3 regions of the Blautia faecicola genome follow, and region 2 is predicted to be linked to each of the others. Evidence: riboswitches for the same ligand, from Rfam matches in the RefSeq annotation. Region 2 holds a riboswitch; each other region holds the start of a gene.
What was found. Region 2 has a riboswitch for cobalamin ahead of ETP43_RS09715 (ABC transporter substrate-binding protein). Riboswitches for the same ligand answer to the same signal wherever they lie in the genome.

Region 1 (5,357 bases), 830 kb from region 2:
TGGCGGAAAACGGGAGATCATGGAAGTGATCGCACCGGTCGGTCATGTATACCAGGCAGGAACCCTGAGCGGTAATCCGGTGGCTATGGCAGCAGGACTGACGCAGTTAAAAATCTTGAAAGATCATCCGGAAATCTACACCAACATGAGCCATATGGGTGACAAGCTGTATGAAGGCATGAAAGAACTGGTGAAAAAATACGGAAAACCGTGGAAAGTCAACCATATCTGTTCTCTGGGATGCATCTATTTCACCGATCAGGATGTGGAAAATTATGAAGATGCGAAGACTTCCGATACCGAAGAATTTGCCCGTTACTTCCGCTATATGCTGGAGCATGGGGTACATCTTGGACCGTCTCAGTTCGAGGCAATGTTCTTATCCAATGCGCATACCGAAGAGACAACCAAAGAGACTCTGGATATCTTTGAGGGATTCCTGAAAGCGGAGTAATTTTAAGAGGATAATAAATGAAAAGTGAATGGATGATAACCCTGCTCACGGCAGGGGGCATCCTGATCCTGTGCACTGCCATGATCATCTGGGATAAGATCCGGCAGCGCAAATGGTTTCTGCGGCACTTAAAACAGCGCTGGGGAACCATACCGGATCGGGAATATACCCAGGAGGAACTTGAGAGCATTTCCCATTATGCCAGACGGCATGAGGGCGAACCGTTTATGATCGATGACATCACCTGGAACGATCTGCAGATGGACGAAATTTTTATACGCATGAACAATACACTATCGTCCTGCGGAGAAGATGTCCTCTATCAGATGCTGCGTCAGCCACAGATGCACCGGGAAGTGCTTGAGGAGAGAGAACGACTGATTGCGTATTTTCAGACACATGAAGAGGAGCGGATCCAGGTACTCACCCGGGTAAAGGAAGTCAAAAAGATCTGGAAAATGTCGATTGCAGATTACATCGATGCACTGAAAGACGTGGATCGCACCGGAAGAGCAAAATATCCCATGCTTGCGGGACTTTCGGTCGCAGCGATCATCGCTACGTTAATAAAACCGATTCCCTGTATGTTTCTGCTGCTCCTGATGCTCTGTGTCAGTGCGGTGGTTCATACAAGAGATTCCAAAAAGATCGAACCGTATCTGAACTGCTTCGTCTGCATCCTGCGCCTTCTGCGGGCGGCGGATCAGTTTGAAAAACTGGACAATCCGGTGATCCAGACGTATCTCGACCGGATCCGAGAGGGAAGAAAGAAAATGAAAAGTTTCCGCCGGGGTGCTTTTTTGGTGGCTTCGACGAATTCTGTACAGGACGGGCTGGAAGCCATCGTTGTTTCCTATCTGCGGATCATTTTCCAGGTGGATTTTATCAAGTTTTATTCGATGCTAAAGCATGTGGAAGGAAATGAAGCAATCATCGAGGACATGTATCAGGCGATCGGGGAACTGGATGCCCTGATCGCAGTCGCTTCGTTCCGAGAGAGCCTTCCGTATTACAGTCTGCCGGAATTTACGGAAACAGACAACGCAGAGGGTGCATCTCTGGAAGTTGAGGAACTGTATCACCCGCTGATCGCTGATCCGGTGGTAAATGGTATCCGGATGCAGCGGGGTGTGCTGATCACTGGCTCAAATGCCTCCGGAAAATCCACATTCCTAAAGACGATCGCGATCAATACGATCCTGGCGCAGACGGTGCATACCTGCATCGCAAAACAGCACCGGGGAAGTTTTCTGAAAGTTCTTACCTCGATGGCACTGCGTGACAATCTGGCAGGTGGAGAGAGTTACTATATGGTAGAGATCCGTTCTCTGAAACGAATCCTAGAGGAATGTGAAAAGCCCGAACCGGTACTATGTATCGTGGATGAGGTTCTTCGCGGAACGAACACGATCGAGCGAATTGCCGCATCCTCGCAGATTCTTCATTCTCTGGCAAAACCGAAAGTCCTTGCGATGGCGGCAACGCACGATATCGAACTGTCTTATATCCTGGAAAAAGAGTATGATAATTATCACTTTGAGGAAGAGATTCAGGAAAAGGATGTGGTATTTGACTATAAACTCCGTACCGGCAGAGCCATGACGAGAAATGCGATCCGTCTGCTTGCCATGATCGGCTATGATCCGAAGATCATCGAGGCAGCGCAGGAGAGTGCGAAACAGTTTGAAGAAACGGGTGTGTGGAAATAAAAGGAGAAGTGTTATGTTAGTAAAAATCTATACCGACGGCGCAGCCAGAGGCAACCCGGACGGACCGGGCGGGTACGGCTGTGTCTTGCATTATACCGATCGAAACGGAAATCTTCACGAGAAAGAGCTTTCCGCAGGATACAAAAAGACAACGAATAACCGGATGGAACTGATGGCGGCGATCGTGGGACTTGAAGCTCTAAACCGTCCCTGCCAGATCCAGTTATACTCCGATTCCAAGTATCTGGTTGATGCTTTTAACCAGCACTGGATCGACGGCTGGATCAAAAAAGGCTGGAAACGCGGAAAAAATGAACCGGTAAAAAATGTGGATCTGTGGAAACGGCTGTTACAGGCGAAAGAACCGCACCAGGTAGAATTTATCTGGGTGAAAGGCCACGACGGTCACGAGATGAATGAGCGGTGTGATTACCTGGCAACCTCCGCGGCGGATGGAGACAATCTGCTGGTGGATCCGGGGATCGCATAAAGAAAAAGGTCATTCAGAATGATTTTGTTATAAAAAACAGATGAAAAATCTGATCTTCGGGAGAGAGGAAGAGAAGGAGGATCTTTTATTATGGGAACAAAAAAGAATAATCTGGGGGTTCGTATCGCAATGGCGGTAATCGGAATCGCACTGACTGCGGCTTCCGTAGGACTCCAGAAAATTTCAGGGCTTGGAGTGGATCCGTTCAGCGTTATTATTTTTGGATTTTCCAATGCTTTTCATGCGACATACCAGACGGTATACATTGTGGTGTGTGCTGTTTTGCTGATCATAGCATTTATCTTTAACCGAAAATTACTTGGAATTGCAACAGTTGTCAATCTGTTTTTCAGTGGATTTGTCACAGATGCCACCAGAAAAGCAGTTGTAAAAATGGTGGGAGAACATCCGTCAATGGCAGTGCGTGTGATTTTACTGTTGATTGTTGTGATACTGATTTCTATTTCCTCTGCTTTGTATTACTCTTCAGAGCTTGGCGTGTCTCCATACGATGCACAGGCACTGACAATCACGGAGAAAACAAAATTTCCGTTCCGCGCAGTAAGAATCAGTACCGACGTGGTATGTTGTGCGGTCGGCTTTGCTCTGGGAGGAGACCTGGGACTGGCCACACTGGTCTATGCTTTCTGTATGGGACCGTTCATCCAGTTTTGCAGAGAACATTTTACGGATAAGATGGCAGCAGGAGAAATGTTTCACAAATAAAGAACGAGAATAAGGGAAAATCCGCTGGTGTCCAGCGGATTTTCTGTGAGCACGGAGTATATTTGAAATTATATTTTGAAAAACGGTGTGAGAGCAGACAGCACAGCATCCGGTGTATTTTTTTCGTGAGTTTTTCCAACGATCACGGAATAATGATTGACAGTATGCACGTAGAATGCTATACTCATTCTGTTAAAAAGATAACGGTAAAAATTACCGAATATCGACCACATAGAAAAGCGTAAGGTGTCGGATGACAGAAGATTTCTGTTAATCCGGTGAAAAGGGAAACAGGTGTGAATCCTGTACGAACTCGTCACCGTGATTCGCGAGGGAAGACAAAAACCACTGGGAAACCGGGAAGGTGTCAAACCGCTTGAGCGATCAGCCGGGAGACCTGCCTTTGCGCAGTACGGGAACGAAAGTTCAGGCCACGAGGAATTGGCAGTACGAAAGAAAAACCTGTTTGCTTGTATAAAAATGGTTTTTCCGGCACTTATGGTGAAAGAAACATCTATAACCGTTAAACGGTTCTGGTATCCCTGAAACTGATTCTGAAACTATAAGAAGAATTCCAAATGTAGTACCTACTACCTTCGTCTCCGGACGGAGGTTTTTTACGTTTCATGCGGGCAGGACCCCAGACAACCTTCTTCGGAGAGCCGTCCTGTACCACCGTGGTACACAATCTCAAAAGGACAAAGACAGGAGGAACCATGAGATGAAAAAGAAAATTGTAGTGCTGATGCTTTCAGCAGCTATGACCATGTCCATGATGACAGGATGTGGAAACACAGCAAAGGATGACAGTGCATCCACAACAACAGAAACAACAAAGGATGCAGAAGCCACAGAAGAAGCAGAGCCGACAGAAGAAGCCACAGAAGAAGCAACAGACGACAGTGCATCTGACCAGGAGGCAGCAGATAAAGTAGCAGCCCTGATCGATCAGATCTATGTGCAGGAAAGAAACGACAACACTGACGAACAGTGTAAAGAAGCCAAAGAAGCCTGGGATGCTCTGACCGACGCACAGAAAGAACTGGTAGAAGGTGAAAATGCAGACCCTGATTACTTCGGAAGAGATACCGGTGATGCATCCAAGGACGATCCGTTAAACGGAGATGACATCGGTGACAACGAACTGCTGGTAGTAAGTTTCGGTACTTCCTTCAACGGCAGCCGTGCAGCAGATATCGGAGGTATCGAGAAAGCCCTGCAGACCGCATATCCGGACTGGTCCGTAAGAAGAGCCTTTACCGCACAGATCATCATCAACCATGTACAGGCCCGTGATGATGAGAAGATCGACAATATGGATCAGGCCCTGCAGCGTGCCGTAGACAATGGCGTAAAGAACCTGGTGGTACAGCCGACCCATCTGATGCATGGCGCTGAGTATGACGAGCTGACAGAAGCAGTAGAAGGCTACAAAGATAAATTTGAATCCGTAACTATCGCAGAGCCACTGTTGGGAGAAGTCGGGGACAGTGACGATGCAGTCAATGATGACAAAAAAGCAGTAGCAGAAGCCATCACAGCAGAGGCAGTAAAAACTGCAGGATATGATGATCTGGATGCGGCAGAGGCAGACGGAACCGCATTCGTATTCATGGGACACGGAACTTCCCACACTGCGAAGATCAGCTACAGCCAGATGCAGAGCCAGATGAACGATCTGGGATACAAGAATGTATTTATCGGAACTGTAGAAGGCGAGCCGGAAGATACTGCATGTGAAGCAGTGATCGAAAAGATCAAAGAAGCAGGATACAAAAAAGTAGTGCTTCGTCCTCTGATGGTAGTAGCCGGAGACCATGCAAATAACGATATGGCCGGAGATGATGAGGATTCCTGGAAGAGCCAGTTCGAGGCATCAGGAGCATTTGACAAGATTGATACTCAGATCGCAGGACTGGGAGAGATCTCTTCTATCCAGGATCTGTATGTAGCACATAGTAAAGCTGCAATTGATGGA
Region 2 (5,357 bases):
TGCAAAAAAATTCTTCTTTTTCATACTCATTACTCCTTTAATCTCATTCTCGGGTCAATATATACATAAGAAGCATCCACGATCAGGTTGATCACCATATAAATCAGCGCCAGCCACAGTACATACCCCTGAATCAGGTTATAATCGCTGGAAGTGATCGCAGACACTGCAAGGTTTCCAAGACCCGGATAGGAAAAAATAACTTCTACTACTGCCGTACCACCAAGCAGAGATCCGATGGACAGACCGAACATGGTGATCAGAGGAAGCAGAGAGTTCGGGAATACATTGAACCAGACGATTCTGGACCATTTTACTCCTCTCGCCTGGGCGCCGATCACATAATCCTGGCTCAGCTCATCAAGAACTGCGGTACGCACCTGACGGGTGTATTTGGATGTCATCGCGATCGCCAGTGTCAGTGCCGGAAGGAACAGACTCTTAAAGTCTCCCGCAGAACTGATTACCGGAAAAATCTGGAAATAGACACAAAACGCCATCATTAAAAGAAGTCCCACCCAGAAGTTCGGCATCGCACAGCCGATAAACGTGATCCCCCGTACCAGATAATCGATCCAGGTATCTTTTTTCAAAGCAGATGCCATACCGAGGGGAATAGAAAGTACCAGCATCAGCAGCATCGCCATCAGTGTCAGTTTTAAGGTCGGCCACAGTCTCTCTGCCAGAAGTTCTGTTACCGGTTTGTTCAGGGAATAGGATTTCCCGAAATCTCCCTGCAGACAGTTGCCAAGCCATCTTCCATACTGTACAAAAAACGGATCATTTAATCCCATCTCTTCTCTTGTCTGCTCTACCATCTCCTCGGTCGGCATTACACCGTTGGCGGAATACATGTTTCGCACCGGGTCTCCCGGTGACATATATGTCAGACCGAATGTAATAAAACTGATACCGAACAGTACCACGATGATCTGCAGCAGACGCATGAGTATTTGCTTCTTATTCAAATCGTTCACACCTTTCTTTTACAAAAAATACATGTTACCTTGTCATGCAACGGCATAACGCCCGGTTGTAAAAACAACCAGGCGTTTCCAGAGTTTTTTATTCTGCCGGAACAATCTCCGTACTTAACCAGTAATAATCTGCGGTATGAATCTTCGCATATCCTACATTTTTGGAATAGATCATACTGGAGTTGTAGTATCCGTCGATCAGAACTGCCGCATCATCGATCAGAATCTGCTGCATCTGGAAAATCAGATCTGCACGTTTGTCCTCATCCATCTCACTTTTCAGTTCCTGATATAAGGCATCGTATTCCGGATTGGAATATGCACAGTAAGTGCTTTCTGTTGCCCAGTTTGCCATGTAGGCGAACGGATCTCCGGTTCCTACGGTAATCCAGTTGTTGTTGTTAAAATCATAATCCAGTGCTGCCAGCTTACTCCACTGATCATCAGAACTTCCGTACTCGGAAGTAACACCGATTCCGATCTCTGTCAGATACTGGGTATGTGCATCAGAAAATTCATTCAGCAGACGGTTTTCATAAGAAATATAACGCAGATTGATATTTTCTCCATCAATCTCACGGATACCATCTCCGTCTGTATCTACAATCCCCGCATCATCCAGCAGTTTCTTCGCACCTTCCGGATCATAGGTGTATGGATTGTTCAGTTTCTCATATCCATAGGACAGGTTGGATGGAAGTACGGAAAATCCCGGTGTATACAGTCCTCCGATCGTCTTGGAATTACAGATGGTATCATAATCGATCGCCATCAGGATCGCCTGACGCAGTGTCTTGTTACCCAGAACGCCATCAAAGTTCATCCAGGAGAACCCGCAGCGCACACCGGTTGCGATATCTACGGTATAATCATCAGAATCCTGGAATTTCTGGATATCTGCTACGTTGGTGATGTTCTCTACCAGGTCAACCTGTCCACTTTCCAGTGCCATTGCTTTCGCAGAGTTGTCACCCATATACAGCAGGTTTACTTTATCATAAGGTACTTCTTCCCGGAAGTTCGGGTTTGCGACCAGTGTATAACCGACACCCACACCGTTGAAGGAATCGATCATGTACGGACCGGTTCCGATGGTACCGTTATCAAAGTTCTCCGTATGCTCTACGTCTACGATACCCATGGTCGGATGACTGAGCTGTCCCATCAGGTTAGCGTAAGGCTGTGTGGTCTTGATTGTCAGTGTACCCGCCTCATCATCTGCATCAATGGTTGCCTCGAACTCCAGATATTTTTCCGGTTTTGCGGAACCGGACGGTCCTACTTCTTTCAGATGTTCGTATGCTTCTTTTACTTTGCTTGCAGTAAGATCGCATCCGTCAGAGAACTTCAGACCTTTTTTCAGGGTAACGACCCATTCGGTATGATCATCATTCACGGTATAGCTTTCTGCCAGCCATGGTTCCAGTTCCATGTTATCGTTGAACTTGAACAATGTCTCTGTGATTCCGTAACGCATCGCGTTCCAGCCACCGTTCTCGTCACCTGCAGTGTTGACGCTTCCGTCGGTGTACATTGCACATCCGAAGTTCAGAACCTTCTCATCGGATGAAGCTTTTGATGATGAAGAGGAGCTGTCACTTCCTTTGCTTCCGCATCCTCCCAGAACCGTTGTTGCCATTACGCCTGCCAGCAGCAGTGCCAGTATCTTTTCCTTTTTCACTGATTTTCCTCCTGTGTTTTGTCTGGTATTGTCTTTTTGTTTCGCAAATTTCCTGTTTTATCGCATAGAAAAAACAGTCTGTAGCTTTATGCAGACTGTTCTCTTAATTTCTGACGCAGTAGTTTTCCGGCTCCTCCACAGTCATAAGACAAGTTTTCATCTGAATCATGCCGGAAATCACTTTATCATATTTTAAGAGTTCTCATCAGCCGTGAGAAACATCTCAAAGATATAAGCAGTTCTCCTGACTTCAGTTCATCGCCTCAAACCCCTTCCCGGAATTCCGCTCTCCCAGTGGATCGTATTCTCGGCTCCCTGTCACAGTGGCGGGACCGCAACGGATTTGCACCGTTTTCTCTATCAATGCTTATTGCAACTTATATCCTGAATGTAACGCGTCTGTCATTGTACCAGAGAAACTGCATCCTGACAACGCATTTATCCATTCCAATTTGTTATATATTTTTTCTCTTTTCCCCGCATTTTCACGATTTCTGACCGTTTTTTCGCCAGGATCTATGCCTGACCGTTATATTTACTGATCTCTTTCAGATATTCCTTTCCGATCGAACTTAACGGAATCCCCTTTCGTTTCAGGTAGCCGATCGTCATCGTTTCTTCTGTGGAGAGTTTTACCGCACAGTATTCCGAACCATTCAGATTTTCGCAGATAATGCCGCTGCAAAGCGTATATCCGTTCAGTCCTTTCATCAGGTTCAGCATCGTCGCGCGGTCATTTGCCTTGATCGACTGTTTGTATTCATAGGTGCTGAATACTTCCTCCGCAAAATAAAACGAATTGTTGCTGCCCTGGTCAAACGAGAGAAATGGATAATCTTCCAGATCTTCCAGGGTAATCTTTTTCTTTTTTGCCAGCGGATGACCGCTCCACAGGTAAACGTATTCCTGACAGTCAAAAAGCTCATGAAATTCCAGATTATTTTCCTCAAAGATCTTTTCCAGCACTTTCCGATTAAAATCATTCAGATATAAAATACCAAGCTCGCTCCGGAAGTTTTTCACATTTTCGATCACATCATACGTCTGTGTCTCATAAATAGAAAATTCATACCGATCCATCCCGAAGCGTTTCACCATCTCCACAAATGCCTGCACCGCAAACGAATAATGCTGCATGGAAACACCGAACTTTTTCTTTACTTTTTCTTTATCCACATACCGTGCCTTGATCAGGGCATACTGTTCCACGACCTGTCTGGCATAGCCGATAAATTCTTCTCCGTCCGGTGTCACCTGGATCCCGCGGTTCGTTCTCCGGAAAATCTCGATTCCCACTTCGTCTTCGAGTTCCCGGATGGCTGCCGAGAGACTGGGCTGGGAGATAAATAATTTCTGCGCCGCCTGATTCATCGAACGGGAATCCGCCACGGTAATTGCATAGCGTAACTGTAATAATGTCATATCCTGCTGCTCCTTTTTCTGTCGTGCTGTAAAAATATGTTTTGATTATACCCTAAGATTTTCCATAAAAAAAGACCTTACGGATTCTTTTTACGGAATCCATAAGGTCCTCGATTTTATTTGTCAAAGCTTTATGCCAGTGCTGCGCCCAGTGCCTTGCAGTTTTCTACGCCGTCATCATCCGGCATGTCGTTGCAGATTACACTCTCTGTTGCCAGAACAGCTCCTGCTTCTTTACAGCTTTCCTCCCAGTTTCTCATCCATTCACCGTCTCCCCATCCATAAGATCCGAACAGTGCGATTTTTTTGTCTTTCAGTTCAGCTTTGCAGCCGTCAAACATTGGTTCAAATTCGTCTTCTTCCAGCACTTCATCTCCCATAGCCGGGCATCCGAATGCGATGGCATCGTAATCTGCTACCAGTTCCGGACGGAAATCCGCACATTCATACAGAGTTACATCTGCGCCTTTTTCTTTTGCTCCATCCACTACTGCATTTGCCATAGCTTCTGTATTTCCTGTACTGCTCCAATAAACAACTGCTACTTTACTCATCTTTATATTCCTCCTGATATTTACGGGATTCCCCCCGTTTTTATGGTTAAGCAGCTACAGTCAGCTGCAAAACACTCCTGCCATTTTCCCACAGACGGGAATAGATTTCTCTGCATTTTTTGTATTTGCAGAATGTTTTTTCTGCTTCTTTTGCATTGCCATAGGCTTTCCAGCAGCCGGAACACTTACAGTTTTTTCCGGTGTTACGGATAAATCCTATCACATCGACCAGCGGATAATCGAGAAACAGACCGATCTCATGTGGGAACTTCTCGCACATATGTAATCTTTCTTTCAGTTCTTTCAGTGCCTCTTCCCAGTGTTCTCCCTGATATCCACACGCCCGCAGGAACTTCTGCACCCCCGGTTTGTGAAGATCGTTTTCCAGTCTCTGTGGTCTGCACAGATAAACCAGCGCTTTTTTTTCGCTCTTTCGAAGAATGGTAAGATAAAGTCCTTTGTCCTTCATCTGCAGGTTCCACTGCCAGACATCTTCCGCCAGGCTCTCGCCCGACTCATACGGACAGCTGAACATATTCGCTGTCTTTAAAGACGCCAGTGTTGGAGAACAGTGATCGATCAGATATTTTTCCAGCATGTCTCTCCTCCGTCACATCCTCTTAGTTTGCAAAGCAGTTTTCCAGAATACCGGTCAGCGCGTTTCCGCTGCTGGTGTGACAGCGAACCACATCGGTATGTTTTCCGTCGATCTCATCCAGTGCG
Region 3 (5,357 bases), 490 kb from region 2:
TTCCCTATGATCTGCCGAATGATACGGCGTATGCGGAGACCTGTGCTTCGATCGGTCTGGTATTTTTTGCAAGAAGGATGCTGGAGATCTGCCCGGATGCAAAATATGCGGATGTGATGGAACTGGCGCTGTATAATGGGATTTTAAGCGGCATGGCACTGGACGGAAAGAGTTTCTTCTATGTAAATCCGCTGGAGGTACTGCCGGAAGCGTGTCATAAGGATGAGAGAAAATTCCATGTCAAACCGGTACGGCAGAAATGGTTTGGCTGTGCATGCTGCCCGCCGAATCTGGCGAGACTGATCAGTTCGATCGGGGCGTATGCGTTTACGGAGAAAGAGGATACGCTGTTTGTACATCTGTATATGGGAAGTACATTGAAGAAAATGGTTGGCGAGCGCGAGGTACAGGTGCGTGTGGATTCGCAGATGCCGTGGGACGGGGAGGTTGCGGTCACGGTAGAGGCGAAGGGAACGGAGTTTGTACTTGCGATGCGGATTCCGGGATGGTGTGAAGGGGCATATACCCTGGAAGGCGCCGAGCAGGACGAGGTATCAGTGAAAGACGGGTATCTGTATGTGAAGAAGGCATGGGGAGAAAGTGATACGGTGAAGCTTCATTTTGCGATGCCGGTACGGCTGGTAGAGGCGGACGAAAGGGTTCGTGAGGATGCCGGCAGGGTGGCAGTGATGCGCGGACCGGTTGTGTATTGTCTGGAAGCGGTGGATAATGGGGAGAATCTGCATCTTCTGGAGGTGGAGCCGGAGGCTGAGGCACGGGTTTCGGATGGGGAGATCTGTAGAAATCAGGTGAAGGTTGTGCTGATGGAGGGATATAGAGTTGTGGATACGGCGAAGAAAGAGGGGGAATTGTATCATGTGTATAAGAAGAAGGAGAGAAAGCCTGTGGAGTTGAGGTTTGTGCCTTATTATACGTGGGCTAACAGGGGGGAGAATGAGATGGAGGTTTGGGTTAGAGTTTAGAAAAGTGTGAGGCGTTTCTGAGTTTGGTGGTAACTGATAAGTTTGAAAAGAATAATAGTACTTTTTACACACATATTTAAAATATGTATTTGTGAAGTGAAAAAAGTGAAAAGAGAGTCATTCATTAGAAAACGTGGGAGCGATTATGCAAATAAAATAGGTATTCGATGGAGGGAGAATTAGCGGGAAAGAAGGGTTGACTTATTTGGGGACTTTGTTATACTTACTGATGACAGAGTTTTCCAGTGCCTCAAGGTGGCGGTTGCTGCTGCGGGGATAATAGGGAATCAGGTGGGAGTCCTGAACGATCCGGTCACTGTGAACAGGGAGTGTTGTCATGGGATGCCATTGCATGGAGAGATCATGTGAGAAGGTTTGACAAGGCGATGATCTGTGAGTCAGAAAACCTGCTGGGAAAGTTGGTGATGAGCTTCCGAAGAAAGCAGAACTCCAAAAGATCGAAAAGCATTATTATGTTGTTTCAGTCTGAAGACAGGGATTGTGTGTCTGTAGTTGTATCTGACTTTTGAGAAGGATATGGCTACTTTTTTATGTTCAGGAAACTTGTATGCTGACGGGTTTACGGTCACTTCTCGTTTGACCGCCACAGATGATACATTTATAAAGAAAGGAAATGTGAGATGAAAGGAACAGGAAAGAGAGTACTTTCGGTATCTCTGTCTGTAATGATGGCACTGGGTATGCCGTCGGGCACATTTGCTGCTGCTCCGGATACGGAAGTGGCCGGGCAGGTGAGCGAAGCGGAAGTTCCGGTGACAACAGAGCCGGAAGCGACTGTGGAAGTTACACAGCAGGTGACAGAGACTTCGGAGACAACGAAAGAACCTGTAAAAGAGGAAGCAACACAGGAAGAAAAGGAAACGGAAAGTAAACAGGAAAAAGCAGAAGCAGCAACGGAAACAAAGGACAGTGCAGCGGATGCAGAAACTGTAAAAGAGTTACCGGATCTGAAAGTGACAAAGACAGAGCTGATTGAAACCAAAGACGAATACCTGGTTACGGTTTATACAGACAGCGATGTGTATGATCAGTTATATGTAGGAAAGAAAGAAGATACCGAGAAAAAAACGGTCGTAGAAGGAAAGAAGAGTCCGAACGGACAGTACACCTTCCAGTTTGTCGTCAGCGAGGAGAAGCTTGGCAGCAAATTACAGATCGTACCGGGCATGAAAGCATCCGGTGAGTGGTACACAAAAGAAGATGTCTTCTGCCAGGTACCGGAGAAATCTCAGACAGCATCTGCAAAGACAGAGACAAAAGAGCAGACGCAGGCAGAGGATCAGAAAGAAGAGAAATCTGTAGTTACCACAGCAGACAACAGCAGTACAGCAGAGAATGTAATCAAAGCAGTATATGCGACGGATGAAGCTAACGGAGACAAAGCAGGAACGGATTATTCCATGTTCAAAATTGCAAAATCTTCAGCAACCCTGAACGGGGATCAGATCGATGTGGAAATCTATGTAAGTCCGGCGAGCAGTGGAAGGTTTACATACGATGCACTGTATATCGGAAGATGGGATGACGAGACCAAGGAACCGCTGGTAATGGGCGAAGTGGATACTGAGCTGAATCTGGAGAAATTCGCGTTTAGCGTACCGGCAGAGAAAAATGGTCAGGAAGTCATCTTTGTACCGAGAAACGGAAGAACACAGAAGTTCAGTTCCAGTAAAATTGCACTGAAACTGCCGACACTGGGAAGCACTGATACAGATCCGGAACCGACCACGGCACCATCCGTACCGGACGGAAGCAAAGTGGAAAACAGTATCACAGCAGAAAAAGCAGACGGATCTGCATTTACGATGTTCAATGTGGAAAAATCCACCGCAACAGTGAATGGAGAAAACATTAATATTGAACTGTACCTGAAAGCGAATGCATCCGGAAAGTTCTCATACACCGGTATTTACCTGGGAAGTAAAGAAGATGAAGAGAAAACACCGGTCATTGAGGGAACGATCAACGAGGATAACAATCAGGTATACAAATTCAGCATTCCGCTGAGCAAAGCAGGAACAAAATTACAGTTTGTACCGATCAAAGCAAACGGAACATTCTACAGCAGAGCAGACCTGTATCTGACGATTCCGGAGTTCAAAGGTAACGGGGAAAACCCGGAGCCGACCACGGAACCGACCGAAACACCGGATCCGGATGTGACACCGTCAGATACCTCCAAAGCACAGGTGATCAAAGCGGACGGAACAGAATTCAAGATGTTCCAGATCTCAACCTTTGAGGCAAAGGTGAATGGAGATAAGATCGATCTGACCGTGGAGACCACAAACACATCGTTTGACAAGCTGTATCTTGGTAAAAACAGTGATGAAAATAAGACACCGGTGATCAACGGAACACAGGACAACGGGGTATGGAGATTCAGCTTCAGCGTGGATAAGAGCCTGACAGGAAAAGCCATTTCGGTTGTTCTCGGAAAACCGGACGGTAACTGGTACAGCAATCAGCAGTTGTATCTGGTTGTGCCGGAAGTAAAGGGAAGCGAAGATGTTGAACTGCCGGAGGCAGGTGTAACCATAGAACAGGGCGGTACTGCGGCAACATTAAACGGATTTAAGGTAGTAAGTTCTTCTGCGAAACTCTCCGGCGATCAGGTGACCGTTACATTTACCGTAGACGGAACGATCTATGACAGAATTTATCTTGGAAAGAAAGATGACCAGACCACATTTACCTTCCAGGTATCTGCAGATCAGCAGGGAATCTACGTTCCGATTACGCCGGGACGTACCAACGGAAGCTGGCTGACCAGCGGAAGAAATCTGTTTATCAAGATTCCGAACGTAGGGAAAACCTTTGATGCGGCAAGCTATCCGAACGGAATATATGATGTTTATGGCAATGCCCATACGCAGAATGGTGTATTTAACATTGAAGATGACAGTACGATCACGGTAAAGGGAGACGAGATCACAGTTACCATTTACTCTGGTTCTACTTCTTACGATAAACTGTATATCGGTGAAGTCGGAGACAGTGATGATGTCAAAGATGCCAATGCAGTAGAAGGAAAACTTCTCGGAGAATCGGATCCGAGCCGTCCGGAATACCGGGTATATACCTTCACCCTGAAAAAATCCCAGCTGGGAACCAAAGTTCCGTTTGTATTACATAACGCAAAAGGAACAGCAAAATGGCTGACAAAACAGGATTATCTGGAGATCCCGCAGTTTATGACAAAGATCGGGGATGTACCGGAAGATATCATTTACCGGAAAGCCAATCTCACGACCGATGCAAAAGATTTTATCATCAACGCAGACAAGAGTTACTACATGGTTACCAGTGGAGCACTTGGTCGTGTGGTGATGGCTACGGACAGCGATATCTATGACAGAATGTATTTTGGAACCAGAGACGAAATCAACAAAGCAATCAAGAGCGGAGACGGCGGAAATTATCTGTCTCTGTGGAAACTGACCAATGGTGCGTATGGATATATTTGGGATGGATTCACCACAGATATTACCGGAAAGACATTTTCTTATGTACTCTACAGCACGAAAACCGGAAAATGGTCCGAGGGAACGTATCAGATGACCATTCCGGCTCCGGATACCATGACGACAGCCTGCACAGATGCGGGAACAGGAAAAAGTCAGGTAGAGAGCGCGGATGATCCGTATGCAGATGCAAAAGCTCCGGATGTGGATGCAACGCCATCCCAGGAACCTACACAGGAACCATCCAATGCTCCGGCAGACGGTATCTACAACACTACCGCAGAGACCGGTGCAGCCATGTTCAAAGTGGTTGGTGTCAAACTGACCGTGAAAAATGGTAAAATGACAGCATTAATCACATTAAGTGGTGAAGGCTATGATTACCTGTATATGGGAACCGCAGCCGATGCGGCAACCGATACCGGCAACTGGATCAAATACAACGGAACAACTACCTATACACTGGACGGCGAGACTAAAACCGGAAGAACGTATGAGATTCCGGTATCCGCACTGGATACCGCGCTCACGATGGCGTCTCATTCCGAACGTCAGCAGAAGTGGTATGACAGAACTGTTACGATCAGCTCCAAAAATCTGGAGAAGATCGGAGATGTTCCGGCTGAGGGAACACCGGCAGATGGTATCTACAGCACAAGTGCTGTAACCGGCGCAGCCATGTTCAAAGTAGTGGGAACAAAACTGACCGTGAAAAACGGCAAGATGACAGCACTGATCACACTGAGCGGTGTTGGCTATGATTACCTGTATATGGGAAGCGCAGCCGATGCGGCAACCGATACCGGAAACTGGATCAAATACAATGGAACGACAACCTACACACTGGACGGCGGGACCAAGACCGGAAGAACATACGAGATCCCGGTAT

Region 1: linked by a shared signal. The riboswitch ahead of ETP43_RS06005 (sirohydrochlorin cobaltochelatase) and the one ahead of ETP43_RS09715 (ABC transporter substrate-binding protein) in region 2 are both predicted to bind cobalamin.
Region 3: linked by a shared signal. The riboswitch ahead of ETP43_RS11925 (hypothetical protein) and the one ahead of ETP43_RS09715 (ABC transporter substrate-binding protein) in region 2 are both predicted to bind cobalamin.

What each region holds. Positions count from the first base shown of each region.
Region 1 is NZ_SDKC01000001.1:1,332,707-1,338,063, forward strand. It holds gene hemL (glutamate-1-semialdehyde 2,1-aminomutase) at 1-454, shown strand, start outside; gene ETP43_RS05990 (MutS-related protein) at 472-2,163, shown strand; gene rnhA (ribonuclease HI) at 2,177-2,653, shown strand; gene ETP43_RS06000 (YczE/YyaS/YitT family protein) at 2,744-3,379, shown strand; cobalamin riboswitch at 3,607-3,799, shown strand; gene ETP43_RS06005 (sirohydrochlorin cobaltochelatase) at 4,101-5,357, shown strand, end outside.
Region 2 is NZ_SDKC01000001.1:2,158,554-2,163,910, forward strand. It holds gene nikC (nickel transporter permease) at 1-24, opposite strand, end outside; gene nikB (nickel ABC transporter permease) at 30-968, opposite strand; gene ETP43_RS09715 (ABC transporter substrate-binding protein) at 1,066-2,658, opposite strand; cobalamin riboswitch at 2,876-3,054, opposite strand; gene ETP43_RS09720 (LysR family transcriptional regulator) at 3,175-4,080, opposite strand; gene ETP43_RS09725 (flavodoxin) at 4,212-4,634, opposite strand; gene ETP43_RS09730 (DUF3793 family protein) at 4,681-5,232, opposite strand; gene ETP43_RS09735 (DUF2325 domain-containing protein) at 5,255-5,357, opposite strand, start outside.
Region 3 is NZ_SDKC01000001.1:2,651,531-2,656,887, reverse strand. It holds gene ETP43_RS11930 (glycoside hydrolase family 127 protein) at 1-983, shown strand, start outside; cobalamin riboswitch at 1,214-1,412, shown strand; gene ETP43_RS11925 (hypothetical protein) at 1,625-5,357, shown strand, end outside.